Regions from separate parts of the Paenibacillus allorhizoplanae genome, predicted to be linked through region 3. Evidence: riboswitches for the same ligand, from Rfam matches in the RefSeq annotation. Region 3 holds a riboswitch; each other region holds the start of a gene.
What was found. A riboswitch is a leader RNA that binds a small molecule or an ion and turns the genes downstream of it on or off. The one in region 3 is predicted to bind cyclic di-AMP.
Positions count from the first base shown of each region.

Region 1: another riboswitch for cyclic di-AMP. It lies ahead of L6I86_RS31810 (3D domain-containing protein); the one in region 3 lies ahead of L6I86_RS03595 (CAP domain-containing protein).
Region 2: another riboswitch for cyclic di-AMP. It lies ahead of L6I86_RS23645 (C40 family peptidase); the one in region 3 lies ahead of L6I86_RS03595 (CAP domain-containing protein).
Region 4: another riboswitch for cyclic di-AMP. It lies ahead of L6I86_RS35680 (stalk domain-containing protein); the one in region 3 lies ahead of L6I86_RS03595 (CAP domain-containing protein).

Region 1 is NZ_CAKMMW010000032.1:12,205-15,755, reverse strand. It holds gene rnmV (ribonuclease M5) at 1-533, opposite strand, end outside; gene L6I86_RS31810 (3D domain-containing protein) at 651-1,790, opposite strand; cyclic di-AMP (ydaO/yuaA leader) riboswitch at 2,071-2,264, opposite strand; gene L6I86_RS31805 (ABC transporter ATP-binding protein) at 2,548-3,291, shown strand; gene L6I86_RS31800 (ABC transporter permease) at 3,288-3,551, shown strand, end outside.
Region 2 is NZ_CAKMMW010000017.1:25,490-29,040, reverse strand. It holds gene L6I86_RS23650 (MSMEG_1061 family FMN-dependent PPOX-type flavoprotein) at 13-624, opposite strand; gene L6I86_RS23645 (C40 family peptidase) at 858-1,328, opposite strand; cyclic di-AMP (ydaO/yuaA leader) riboswitch at 1,332-1,470, opposite strand; gene L6I86_RS23640 (hypothetical protein) at 1,639-2,457, opposite strand; gene L6I86_RS23635 (M1 family metallopeptidase) at 2,543-3,551, opposite strand, start outside.
Region 3 is NZ_CAKMMW010000002.1:229,436-232,986, forward strand. It holds gene L6I86_RS03590 (SRPBCC family protein) at 1-392, opposite strand, end outside; gene L6I86_RS03595 (CAP domain-containing protein) at 560-1,228, opposite strand; cyclic di-AMP (ydaO/yuaA leader) riboswitch at 1,234-1,368, opposite strand; gene L6I86_RS03600 (hypothetical protein) at 1,609-2,988, shown strand; gene L6I86_RS03605 (hypothetical protein) at 3,092-3,547, opposite strand; gene L6I86_RS03610 (hypothetical protein) at 3,534-3,551, opposite strand, start outside.
Region 4 is NZ_CAKMMW010000009.1:227,017-230,567, forward strand. It holds gene liaF (cell wall-active antibiotics response protein LiaF) at 1-421, opposite strand, end outside; gene L6I86_RS17195 (PspA/IM30 family protein) at 553-1,212, opposite strand; cyclic di-AMP (ydaO/yuaA leader) riboswitch at 1,368-1,519, shown strand; gene L6I86_RS35680 (stalk domain-containing protein) at 1,524-2,321, shown strand; gene L6I86_RS17210 (sporulation protein YjcZ) at 2,478-2,579, shown strand; gene eutC (ethanolamine ammonia-lyase subunit EutC) at 2,654-3,346, opposite strand; gene L6I86_RS17220 (ethanolamine ammonia-lyase subunit EutB) at 3,339-3,551, opposite strand, start outside.

The DNA of each region.
Region 1 (3,551 bases), on a different contig from region 3:
TGATTCAAATATTCAAGCGCAGCCTCAAATTCCTCTCGTGAAATCTGAAACATTGCGCAGCGCTTATAAAATTGCTTGCCATTGCAATAACCAATGCCCAGCGCATTGCCCACGGCCAAACGGCGAGCTGCGGCATCCGGATGCACGATGAGACCGGCCGCGATCAGATCCTCCATCGTCAGCTGCGAGACCGCTGCATTATACTCTGTCCGCAGGCTCTGAAGCGCCTGACGGATCGTCTCCGGCGTCGCGTTCTCGACACCGATGTCACCTTTATACGCCGCTTGCTCCTGCGTAATGAAAGCATGCTTGCAGCCAGGAACTTTGGCTGCTACAATTTTGCGAATCCGTTCCCCTGCGTGATCCGGATCCGTGAATATAATGACGCCTCTGCGCTGCTGAGCCAGTGCAATTCGCTTGAGTACGGCTTGTCCGATGGCGGAGCCGCCTGTTTCAATTGTATCCGCCTGCACAGCCCGCTTGATCGCAGCTGTATCGTCCTTACCTTCCACAACGATCATTTCTTTTATCATCACCGTTTTCCTTCCCCAGTACGCAGAAAAAGAAGAGGGGTCTCCTCTTCTTTCGCGCAGGCAGATGCCAAGCTACGTGTATATTGTAGTGTTCCCGTCGAAACTACCGTTTACACGTTAGTTTTGGGACGGTTTTGTAGGGCCAACCACATACACAGTGTACCCTTGCTTCGTGCCGAATTTATTTGCATATCCGTGATCTTCATAATATACATCGATCATTTGGCCTTTCACGCCGCTGCCAATATCCTCAGCACGACGGAAACCAATCCCTTCAATGTACACCCACCAACCAAGCGGAATAACTTTCGGATCGACGGCAATTGTACGCCCTTCAGTCACGGTAGTACCTGTGTAGGTTTTACCATACCCAGACGAGCCCTCGGTTTTGCCTGTCGACGCAGCGTCCGCTGAATAAGCAGTAAGCTTCACGTTTTTGAGAATTTGCTTGTAACCGAAGGTCACACCATTCTTGGAAACCTCATCCACACTCGGTGAAGAGGCGGAGAGAACAACCACAGGATTTTTCGTGCCTACGGACACTACTTTCTTAACACTTTCTGTTTGTACTTCTTCACCCACAACTGCTTCCGCGACTAAAACACCGTCTTCGAAAGTCTTTTCTTTCTTCTTGACCAATACGCCTTCTTTACCTTCTTGGACCACTTGCTCTTTCCCTTTGAGTAAAGATGCGTCATTCTTTTTCTCTGTCTCGAATGCGATCGGTTCAGAGACTTCCTCCGTCTCTTTTTTCACACGGACGATCTTGATTTCATCGCCAGTGGTAAGAGCGGACGTCGGTTCGGGAGAAATACGATCGTTCTCCCCAAGTGCAATATGTAAACGTTGCAATGCACTTTCTACCGTTCTTGCAGTTGTGTAAACAGTGGTGGTCTTTCCATCAGCAGTCAATTGAATCGGTGAGGCATGCTCGATAACAATTTTGTCTCCACCCTTGAGCTTGGTCGTGAGTGAAGCTGAAATTTCATCGTGCTCACCAATCGTTATGGCTTGTTCATCCAGTAGGCGTTGCAGGACCCATTGCTTCGTGTGCACAATAGTTTCTTGTCCATTAACAACCACGGATACGCTCTTGGTAGCCGTTCCGTACAACAACACCAAAAACATGAAAGTCATTGCGATTGAGATTATAGCTAGGCTTAAAATCAAACGCAAGTTTTCATGCTTCCATCGCAATGCGAAGGACATGCTGGATGATCGTTTTACATGGGTCTCGCTAATTGAGATACTGCCCACTTCTTCGGTCCTCCTTCAAAGCCTCGCCGCCAGGTTACAGCATGATTAATTTGACGCGACTAAGGTTTTTAGTTTAACTTAACGCTCGCCATCATCAGCAAGTTATTCCGCTGAATCTGGTCGTCCCCCCCTTTTACCTATTCATCATCCTATGAATTCCGGGTTGTTTTATGTCTTATGATCTGTGTATAACCCTAAATGAGGACAAAAAGCCAGCAAGAAGAGGACTCTTCTCGCTGGCTTAGTTTGCATAATGAAATACAAATAGCACGCACGACAATCGTTACCTCTCTTACGCTTACGAGGTTAGCTGACGGATTCGGACGTGAGAGTCGCCCTACGTAGACGCAAACTGCTTGTTTGACGTCTATGATTCACCCCTATTACTGTCTGCTTACTTAACCGCATTGGAATGCTCATTAAGCTTGCAGTGGTTCCCCCGTTCCCACATTTGGAACTCAGCGAATGGAAAATTGGCAAATTGGATATTAAGTTATTATGAAAAGTATATTACGCTGTTAATCTCAACCTGTAAAGGGATTAACACCCGTTAAAAAGGGCTAAATCGCTTAAATTTCGTTTATTTTTCATATATAACCCACTTATATCTACACGTATCTAACTTTAACGTACGTATACGCGATTTTTTAGTGTATAATGGTCAAAACTAGGCTATAAATGCAAATTTGTTTATAATGATTCTGGAAGTATTTGATTGAAAAATACCAAAAATTTGCTATTTAGGGAGGCAATTGAGATGGGTCCCATCTTGCAAGTAAACGCTTTATTCGGTGGTTATTTACCCAACAAACCTGTTCTTCATGACCTTACCTTCTCGATCCGTCAAGGTGAAATGATGGGGCTAATCGGACTCAATGGTGCAGGGAAAAGTACCACCATCAAAAATATTCTCGGGCTGCTTCAACCGCAAAAAGGGTCCATTCGCATTAACGATTTAACATTAGCCGAAAATCCATTGCCTTACCGAACGACATACGCATATGTACCTGAAAGTCCGGAGTTATACGAAGAGCTTACGATTCGTGAACACCTCGAGCTAACAGCGATGGCTTACGGTATTTCTAAAGCGGATTATGAAACCCGTTCTCGATCTTTATTAGAGCAGTTTCAAATGAAAGACAAGCTCAATAGCTTCGCAAGTCATTTATCTAAAGGGATGAAGCAGAAGGTCATGATCATGAATGCCTTCCTAATCGAACCCTCTTTATATATCATCGATGAACCCTTTCTCGGACTCGATCCTTTAGCGATTCGTTCCTTGCTTGATCTCATGGTTCAAATGAAGAAGAAAGGTGCATCCTTTCTCATTTCCTCACACATTTTGTCTACAATTGAAAAATATTGCGATGCTTATGTCGTTCTCCACAAAGGTCACATGGTGGCTCAGGGAGATTTAGTCGAATTACGCGCCCAGACAGCGCTGCCTCAGGCGTCATTAGACGACATCTTCTACAAGCTCGTTCAAGGAGACATGGCATGAGTTACATAACGGATAGTACACCTGCATTTAACACACATGCATTATGGAAGCAGCGTTTTCAACATTATTGGAAGGAATCCATGGGATATTGGCAGTATGCCGCACGCAGTAACTTTATCGGCTTTTTGTTGTTTCTTGTCATCGTTTCTTCCTATTATTATGCAAAAACATTACAGCGTCTTCCGACAGATTATCCGTACCTATGGATCGTGCTGCTCGTGCTCGTTCCACTCGTCGTTTCAAGCTCCATTCGAACACTG
Region 2 (3,551 bases), on a different contig from region 3:
GTTAGTTTATCCTTATTCCTCTAGCGTAATGTTGTTCAATGCCAGATGTGCACGGAACATAACCATAGTATCCGGCTGTTCCTGTTCGGGCACCCACGTAGCGGTATCCCATATTTTGGATAGTTTCAGGGCGCGACTGCAGTGCACGAAGCATTCCTGCACCTCGACGCCAACAGCGGCAATCGGTGATTTCCCGTTAAGCTGCATAGTCGCAAGGAGCTCTTCATCATTCGTCAGCCAAGCGCGTCCGTTGACGCGGAGCACCGTCTCGACCCCAGGGATGATGAAGATAAGTCCCACCTGCGGGTTGGCCAGTAAATTATACATAGAATCTATACGACGATTTCCGAGTCTTTCCGGATAAATCAAGCGGTGATTATCGAGAACGCGAACGAAGCCTGGGCTATCGCCGCGGGGGGAAACATCAGACAATCCATTCGCACCCGATGTAGATAAGAAGAATAAAGATGATTTGGCTATGAATGCTTGGGCGTGTTCGTCAATTTGATTGATTACTTTATTTTGTACCGCAGGATGAGGCTCACCAATCATAGCTCTAATTTCATCAATGGATCGAACGATGCCGGGAAATGGGGGTAAAGTACGATCTTGTATGTTGTCCATGCGTTCTTTTCCTTCCTCGAGGCCAAGTGGCCATTATTCAAAATACCAGAATATATATAAGGAACATAATAATTTCGGCTGTATTTCCATAAACACTGTGAGAAGTCCTCGAAGGACGGCGTAGCCGGTTTTGTATATTGTAGTATACGCCGGTAGCCTCGTTCAAATGAATGAAGCCCTACAAACCGCTCTTACGAGCAAAGCTTGCAGGGCTTCATTCTGTGCCGAGAACATTACTTGGATTCAGCAGTTAGTTGATTGTAGATATCATCCCATAGAACACGTCTGGCTGATACATACCGCTTCGCATAATAGGATTCGCTCAACTTATTCTTAACAACACCTTGATTAGTAGCGGAGTGAACGAATTCACCATTACCGAGGTACATCCCTACGTGAGAGATACCGCTGCCATCTGTGTTGAAAAATACAAGATCGCCCTTACGAAGATCACTTTTGTCAACCCAGTAGCCTTCACTGTTTTGTGATTTAGAGCTGTGTGGGAGGTCGATGCCGAACTCGTCAAACAAGTAGGATGTGAAACCAGAGCAATCGAATCCTTTGGTTGTCGTTCCTGCCCATCTGTAAGGAGTTCCAACAAGCTCGTCCACTGCTTTATCCATATTGGATGCTGCGAAAACGCTTCCTACACTTACGCTCAAAAACAAAACAAGACTAAAAATAAGACCAACAACTTTCTTCAACTGCTTGTCTCCTTCCGGTGCCTACGAGGTTAGCTGGAGGGTTCGGTTGAAGGTTCCCTATGATCCCTGTCTTGCAAGATCAATTCACCCGGAGTGGTTCCCCCGTTTCCCCATAAACTGAGGAATTCGGCATGAAATATTTAGTTTTCTGATGCTAGTCCTTTTAATTCGTCATAAACAATGAAATTCCTCTTTTTTTGTTTAAAAAAAGGCGGGGAATTAGGCAAATAGTTCGGAAAATAGACAAAAAAAAGCCCCTTTCTCAAAGAGAAGGGGAGGACGCTTAAACTATTCGCTGTTTTGCTGGATATTAGTTGGATATTTTGGCAGAAAGAAGCTGATATTGGGAAGAAATGCCCCAAATTTGGATGAAAATGTGGAAGAGAGGATACAGTTGGTAAATGATTAGGGCTACCAGTCCTGCCCATAGGTAAGTGGCCGTGACTGTGATCCCTGCCAAAAGTCCTGTGAACAGTAATAGGATAATGGCAAGTCCGATAATCGGGAGCGAGTGTCGAAAGAAGGAGAAAATGGTAGATAGGATACCCAGCTTGGCCGCGATGGCGAATTGCACATGCATAAACAGAAGTTGTAGGAGAAAACCGTAGAGCATTAAACTGAGTATCCAAGGAAGAAGCTTGATAATGATCTGCTCGTAGGAGCTGCTATGCCCTAGAATATAAGTGGCTTTGGGAATAAGCCAGATAAGTGGGAAAAGCGTAAGTGCGATGCGAATCAGATACACGAGCAGGAAGGGGAGCATGAGCTGCTTCATCCCGCGAAAGAAACGATATCCCGCATTCTGGTGAGCGTGAGTGAGTGAATAGTAGACGCCGCCATTTAAGAGAGGCGTCAGCAGCATGCGAGCACATAGTAGGATAGCAAGCCACCATAGATAAGAATAACTGAGATCTGTTTTAATTAACTGAAACTGGCCCTCAGCTAGGAAAATCTGCAATGCCTGCTTGGGTTGCTCAGCGCCAGGGAACCGATGCATGAGGGGGACTAGAATACCTTGTACGAGCTTATACAGGAGAATACCCCAGCCCATCTGATATAGGAATAAAATGATCGTGGCAAAGGGCTGCGCCATGGCTGCCCGGAAGCCTGCTTTGATATAGGTGGCCAACGAGGGTTCCTCCTTAAAGTTTTCTTTAGAAAACTAGCATCGTAAGGATACGCTCAGAGTTTGTCATGAGACGTAAGCCAAGTCCTTACCAGGCGACTGAGCCAAATATGGCTTGCAGGAATTGAATAATACCTAGATTCCACCGAATTTGCCACTTCGTATTTAATTGCGTTTGATAGAAGTTGTTGATGTGCTTATTTTCGAGGATAAGTGTGTACTTAGGATCGACTCGTACCCAGTCGACAGGGGAGGCATGTGTTAATTTGAAGTCAATGCTTCCTTCCTTGCCATCCCATGTTTTATCTAGCGTCGTACCATCTGCGAAGTGGAACTGAATCGGCACTTCAGGTGAGTTGCCACCAAGCTTAATGATGCGGACCGTGCTCTCATAAGTCTCGGATCCCTTGGTACCCTGAGGTTTTACATGAACACTTTCGACCGAGTAATCCATCATCAGATTGCCATAGACATACTGATTAAAGAAGTCATCCCAATCTGTTTTACTAATCTCCTCTACGACCTGTTGGAAATCATTCGTAGACGGATGTTTAAACTGCCACTTTTGGAAATAGGATTTCATGATACGATCCATCGTCTTAGTGCCGACTTGCTGCTCAATTGCTTTGAGTACGAGCTTGCCACGCGTGTACACATTTTCAGCATATTGATCATGTCCTGTGTAAGCCCATGCATCTTTCTGAAGTCCATTTGGTGAGGTGATATAACTAGATTCGACAGGCAAATTAGGTGCATCACCGTATTCGGCTTCCATCACTTTATCCTCTGCATAAGAGGTGAAGCCTTCGTCGAGCCATGCTTCCTCGAATTCATTGCTGGCAACGAGACCATAGAAAAATTGGTGACCGATCTCATGGACGACGACGCGTTCCAGCTCTAAGTCTGGATCTTTGTCGCTAGCTCCCCATGCGGTGACTAAGGTTGGATATTCCATGCCGCCGGCGCCATTCCCGCCAGGAGGGGGGACGACGATGGAGAGGGTAGAGTACGGATACGTTCCGTACCACTGACTGTAACGGGATAGTGCTTTTTTGGCTGCATACATGTAACGATCTTTTAAATCTTGATGGTTAGGA
Region 3 (3,551 bases):
CTCTTCAACACAACTCTCTCGACCAACCTGCCGATCCAACCCAGTGGAGCCTCAAAACTTAACGTATCTTTCATCAACGTTCTGTCCCCTAAATCAATAAACTCATGTTCATGCCTCATACTTTTGAAAGTACCCTGTAACATTTCATCAACAAAATGGTAAGGTCGAACATAATTCGAAATGAGTGACGTGTGTTTTTGCCTAATTAAGAAATGTCTCGCCTCAAACGTAACCGTATCCCCTCCACGAACCATGCCAGTTGTTGTTCCAGCTATCGCTCGTTCCTTGGTATGTGGCCACACAGTCTGCGTATGGATATCAATATTCGTTGCCATGTCAAAGCAAACATCAATGGATGCTTCAATTTCAATTTCTGTTAGTATTTTAATCATGATGAGCACCTCTTGGGAACTTAATTGCAAATTTACCGTGTTCTGAATTTTCTTTAACACTCCAATCTTTTAATTGAGTTCCAATTCGACACACACGACCTATCTCCTTCGACATCATGCAAAAAAACAGCCTCCCAAGGGAGACTGCCACGATTCACATTTACCTTTTAATTACTTATAAATTCCTGAACCCACTCACCGTTATAATAAGCAACACCTATTTGTGTGAAGTTCGGACTTAGAATGTTTTGACGGTGACCGATACTGTTCATCCATGCTGTCATGACGGCTGCAGGGGATTGCTGACCCTTAGCAATATTTTCACCCGCGTAGGAATAATGAATGCCGTAGGAGCTCATCATATCAAAAGGTGATCCGTAAGTTGGCGATGTATGATCGAAATATCCGTTACTGTACATGTCTTTCGCTTTATCCAGCGCCATCGCGGTAAGGGCGCTATTGCTGGTCAAAGGCTTCAATCCAGCCTTCGTTCTCTCCTGGTTTACTAAGGTAACCACTTGACTAGCAAAAGTGGATTGCGTTGGTGTCGGTGTAACTGTAGGTGCTGGCGTAACCTGTGGTTTCGTCACAACAGTTGTACCCGTGCTTCCAGGAATGTTGAGTTTCATCCCCGACCAAATCACGTTCGGATTGGCTACCTGTGGATTCGCTTTAATCAGCGAAGTAAGGCTGACGCCATATTTCTTAGAGATTAGCCACATGGTATCGTTGCCTGCTACCGTGTGCGTTCCCGTAGCAGCAAATGCTGCGTTCGCCCCCATCAGGACAGTCAAACCTAATGCACCTGTAACAATAAGCTTCTTGTAACGTATCACTATAAACCTCTCCTTTTTGCGGCCTGCGAGGTTAGCTGTCGGATTCGGATCAAAGAGTAATCACCCGGCCGCGCATAACGCGACTTCACCCCAAAGATTGGTTCCCCCGTGCTTCAAAAAAGCTTCGGCCTTCTAAGTTTTGGATCCAGCTTGGATCTCAACGATTGTAACATGGGAAATCAATGAGATCATGACTCAAAATTTTCCATCAACAACACGATCTGGATAATACCTCCTCCATTCATACAACTTTTCCCATCATTCTGCGTCTAATCAGTAGCAATACTAACTTAGAAAAGGGTGATGTTTTGAAGAAATTTGCCATAAAATGCTCGTTTGTCATACTCGGATTGATGTGTGGGTTGTTACCAATACTTCCAATGCAAGCTTCAGCAAGCGTATCTGTGAAGGCATCTCTGCCCTATTTTCCAATTCAAATCAATGGTCAAGACATGGATATTACCCATAGCCAATACCCGTTTCTGGTGTATAAAGACATCACTTACCTACCCATGACGTGGAACAATTTCCAAACACTCGGCATTGAATACAACTGGAGTGAATCCGATGGATTGCAGATTTGGTCAAATCGGAACACTCCGCCGCCAATTCATCAAACCCCACTTGAACAGGATCTAACAACCAAAAGTCATGCAAACAGTTACTTTGTCCAAGTTTCCGATGTACCCATCACGATGAATCAAATAGAAATCAATAATAAAACAGAGCCTTACCCCTTTCTAACGTATCAGGATGTGACTTATATGCCTTTAACTTGGCGATTTGTCCATGATCTTCTTCAGATTGACATCCAATGGAGTGATGATGAAGGGCTATCGCTAGTTGGCGGGCAAAATGCCATCTATTCCATTATAGGTGACGATCATCGTTCACTATATTTCTACTCCCTGCTTTCAGCGGACCGTACAAAGTCCATGCTGAAGATGGATAAAAGCAACTATCAAATCGAATGGAAAAACAATGAAGAACAAGATCAATTCATCAAAAGCCTTTCTACATCTCCACATCCATTTGCTGGTAAACCGGTAGAGTTAGTGCGTAAAGATCGCGATTTGTACTACGGTAATGTAAAGGTACACACACTAACAGACTCCGATGTTTGGGAATCGGCAGCCTGGGGAGCACCTGAACATACGTACACGGCTTTTCCTGCTGGCGATCAACAGGTTATCTTATCCATTAATTTGACCTTACCGATTGCCGCGATTGGTCCAAATTATGGCACGACGTATACATTTCTTATTCAAAATGGGAACGTGACACGACTCGAAGACTTCAATCAAAAGCTAGACCGCGTCATCCCGAACCCCGACGGTACTGTGTGGATTGCTTCTGCTAAATTACCTAGTCGAAATGGCTTTATTTCGGGTAGCGCCCGCGTTGGCTTGCTAGACCAAGAAGGAACTCTTCACATGGTCAATGAACGGCTTCATGAATTAGATGTCAATGCATTAGGCATAACTAATCTTTCATTGTCCAATCCTGCATCTACAGATGGAAGCCTCTATATCGTACTGAATGGCATTTCGAATAAGGATTATGCTGAGCAAGACACGGCTGGACTGTACACACTGAATACGAAATTAGAAACAAAACGTTTATCCGACTATGTTTTTGGCGATTATTATTTGGATAAGAACAGAAACATTTTCATTAAACATCGCAACAACACGATTGAGAATCTGACTACTGGTGAAATGCGAACGTGGTTTGATTATGACTTAGCTAAAATGAAATAAAAATACGCGTAATAGTAAAAAAAGAGGCTATTGGATATAAATCCAGTAGCCTCTTTCTACAGCAAAAATAAGCTTGAATACTCAAGCTTGTATATGTTCTATTTTATAATTTGCCTACGGATAACGCTTGATATTCCCACAACACATGCTGTACCTCTTTTAATCGTTCCTCATGGCATTGAATAATGACTGCCAGCTCAGGTAATCGCTCTTTTTTCCTTATAACATGTTTAAATATCTTAGTTTGCATAATGCGGGTTAGCCAATACCCAATATTAAATCCGCAAATGGCGCAAATAACTCCCCAAATAATAGGTCCCCAGTACAGAATGAAGCCAAAACTTATCCCTATGACAGTGAATGCCGTAGATGTTGCCATACCAACCTCAAAGGCCAGCGTTTTCTTATTCGGATTTGAATTGTAATTATGATCGGGTATGTCCATATAGTTATCCATCATGACGGTCATGATTTCATTACGAGGTAGACCCATCTGTTCAAGTACAGCTAGTGCTTCCTCCACTTCAATCGAGTGCTCAAAAGTACTAATGATCAGCATGCGG
Region 4 (3,551 bases), on a different contig from region 3:
GTTCTAGAATAGCCATAGAAAGATCCATATACGTTTCCCCCACCAAGTACCACGTCGAGGTATTCCGTTGAATCCATGGCTCTCGGCCTAGGCGAACGCTATCGACAATCTTTTGCTTTTGGGTATACGTATCGTCTTTATGAACCTGCTTGGATCGAATGAAAAACAAACCTAATGAAATCAACACTACCGAAATGACAATGGTGAGATGATCACCGAATAAAATGACGGCACCTATCCCCATCAGCACATAACCCTTGCGCTCTTTGCGTGAACGAACACGATGAATGCCCAGCAAAATAAGGATTACGGCCATAACGGGAAAAAAGCCTATGGTATGTTCCAGAAGCAAAAAAACACCGGCTCCAATCAGCACAAGCGCTGTATTCCGGCTGCGGTTATTTTTCGTTTCCTCTCCCATCGATGCACCTCCTCTGGCTGCCATTTCTCTTTCGTTCATACGATTCCTAGCATACCATAAGAATGGACGACCTCCAAGATGCAAATCCTTATAGATCAAGGGTTTGCTTTCGTGGAGGTCACCGTCCAGGACTATTTGCTGTCGCGCGGATCTCTCTCACCGCGAGAACGCTGCTCCTGCTGCCACTCGTGCTGCAGCTTGCTGCGCAGCGCGCGCAGTTCATGCTGAAGGTTGCCGCCGGCTTCCTTCAGCGTCTCCTTTGACAGGCGGCCCGCCACGCGGAGCCCCTGCAACGCCTCCCGGCCGAGTTCGCGGCCGGTGACCTCCAGCTCGCGCCACGTGTCGCGAGCCTCTTTACCGTGCAGCCCGCCGCGCGGCTGCACATCCTCCGCTGCGTGCCCCGTACGCAGCCCGCGCAGTTCCTCTGCGAGCGCCAGGCACAAGTCCTGGCTGCTCGCGTACTGCGCGCGGTAGTGCTCGCTCGCGGCTTCCTCGCGCAGCTTCTCTTGCAGGGCAAGCCGCGCGAGATCCTCTTCGCCAGCACGCATCGCAAGCTCAGCCTGCTCGCCGCGCAGCTTCGCCATCTCTTCCGCTCGCGCGATGTTACTCCGTAAGGCAATCGTTGCCTGCAACGCGTCCTCGTAGCGCTCCTCAAGCTGAGCTATCTGGCTGCCTTCATAAGCGCCTGGATTCGTTTTGCCGATGGTCTCCTGCCAGACGGTTTCAGCCATTTTGCCAATACGATCAAATATATTAGTAGGATCAATTTCCCGATTCTTATTATTGTTCATGTTCACTCGCCCCTCATCCATCATCATACTCTTATGGTAGCTCAATTTCTGAGGTTCTAAAACCGACTATCGACTGTTTTCGAACCTAGACCTAAGTCTAGTATGAACGGTCACACCCATATATTGGTCGTTGTCCAAGCATGCCAGTAATGCTAAAATATTTGAAGCCGAGTCTAGCGCATAAATTAGGCACTAGTACGGGGGACGAAATACTTGGGGTGAATATTTGCTTCAGCTTGGAGCAGACTAGGGAGAACCTTCTTCCCGAACCCGTCAACTAACCTCGAAGGCTCAAGAAGGAGGATTACCAATTGAATAAGCTTACCAAAGGGTTAACTAGCCTTGCTGTTTCATTAACAGTTTTGGCAGGAGGCTTTCTTTCCCCATTTACAGCGCCCGCTCAAGCTGCTGAAATGGCCGTGAAAGTGCAAGTCAATGATGACCTGATCCATTTTCCTGATGCACAGCCATTTCTGGATGGCAACCACACGACCCAAGTCCCGCTTCGATTCGTAACGGAGAAGCTCGGATATACGGTAAACTGGCAGAAAGATGGTAATCAGATTAAGGTTACACTAAATAACGACAATCATACGATTACCTTGGTTTCAGGGCAAAAAGAAGCAAGCGTTGATGATGCAACGGTTATCTTAGACGGAGCTTCTCAGTATCAAAATGGACGTGTGTATGTGCCTCTTCGCTTCCTTTCCACAGCCGCAGGCATACCTGTACAGTGGGATGCAAGCAGTAATCTAGCTATCTTAAGTAAAGATGGCGCGCACCATGCACCTGATTATCAAGTATTTGAATCTACAGCTTATTCGGCAGATCCTTCTGAAAATGGCGGGTATGGAGCCATTGATTACATGGGCAATCCACTAGCGATCGGCACAGTAGCTGTTGATCCTTCCGTCATTCCACTTGGTACGAAGCTTTATATTGAAGGCTATTCGTTTAGCGGACTTCCCAAAGGCGGCATGTACGTCTACGCAACTGATACGGGCGGATCCATTAAAGGAAATCGAATGGACATCTTTATTCCAGGCTCAAGGAAATCATTACAAAGCTTTGGCTTCCAGAAGATTAAAGTGTATCAAATACCTAATTAAATTAGAAGAAAGCTGCCATGAGAACATACTCATGTGCAGCTTTTTTTGTAGGTGAATGTTCCACCCAATAAGGGCATATGTCCAATCAACAGGGTTCCCACCTACATATGCTGTATAGTGTTTAACCCACATTATTACAAAACCGGAGGGGATACTATGTCAGCTGTAGTTGGTGGAACGCCAGGATACGGAAATTCCGTAGGGCTAGTTCTTGTTCTTTATGTATTGTTGGTTATCATTCTTGCTACTTTCTACTAGGACTATTTCCCACCTGAGAAAATAGCCCCGCTCGCGAAAGCTTCTCTTCTTGAAGCATTCGCGAGCGGGCTTTTTCATTTGAAATCGATGCCACTCGTTTGCTGCTTCAGGATTTCTTCCAACATTCCCCCAATATACGCACCCGCTTCCATGGCAGGCGTTCCACCGCGATGAATGTTCGAAATAACCATCCGATCCGAATCCGTTCTCCCCGTTCTTGGCTTGTAACACATGTACGCACTTAACGACTCAGCTGTCACAAGACCAGGTCGCTCACCGATAAGCAGCACAAGACATTCCGGATTCAGTAGATCCCCGATGGCATCCATACAGCCAACCCTTCCTCTATTGACATAAATCGTCGTTCCCGCCGATAAGCCTCGCAGTCGTAAGGAATCCAGCAGGGCAGGATACAAGTCACGCATATTCGCTTCGATACTATTTGCGCTTAATCCATCGGATACCACGATTTGCACCTGCGGTGCTTGTTGACATTTCGCAAGCAGCTCCTGCATGCTATCCGGTTTCAATACTCTCCCGAGCTGTGGACGTTTCAAATACATATCCTTGGTTTCTGCACGAGAATCGGCGATGAGCCACCCCATTTCTGCTAAGAGAGATGAACTCACCTCACTTTGCACGGCATCCACGCTGCTAGCATGATCCCATCGAAAAGTAAGTAACTCGCTTGTTAAGGGACGTGTGCCTGATCTAGAAACGCCAATGCGTGCCGGAGTTAGTGCTTTCATCCGAGCCAATTCATCCACGCTTCCCACCTCCTTGCACGAATAGCCTAGGATCACCAGCTAAAGGACTTAGCGTACCGTTCAACCATAGGCCCATGTCCTGCAGCCAATCTCGAAATTCAGGTGCTGGCGTGCGTCCAAACAACTCACGTAAAGTTGCAATATCGTGGTAGCTGAGCGATTGATAATTGAGCATGCAGTCATCCGCCATAGGTACGCCAATAAG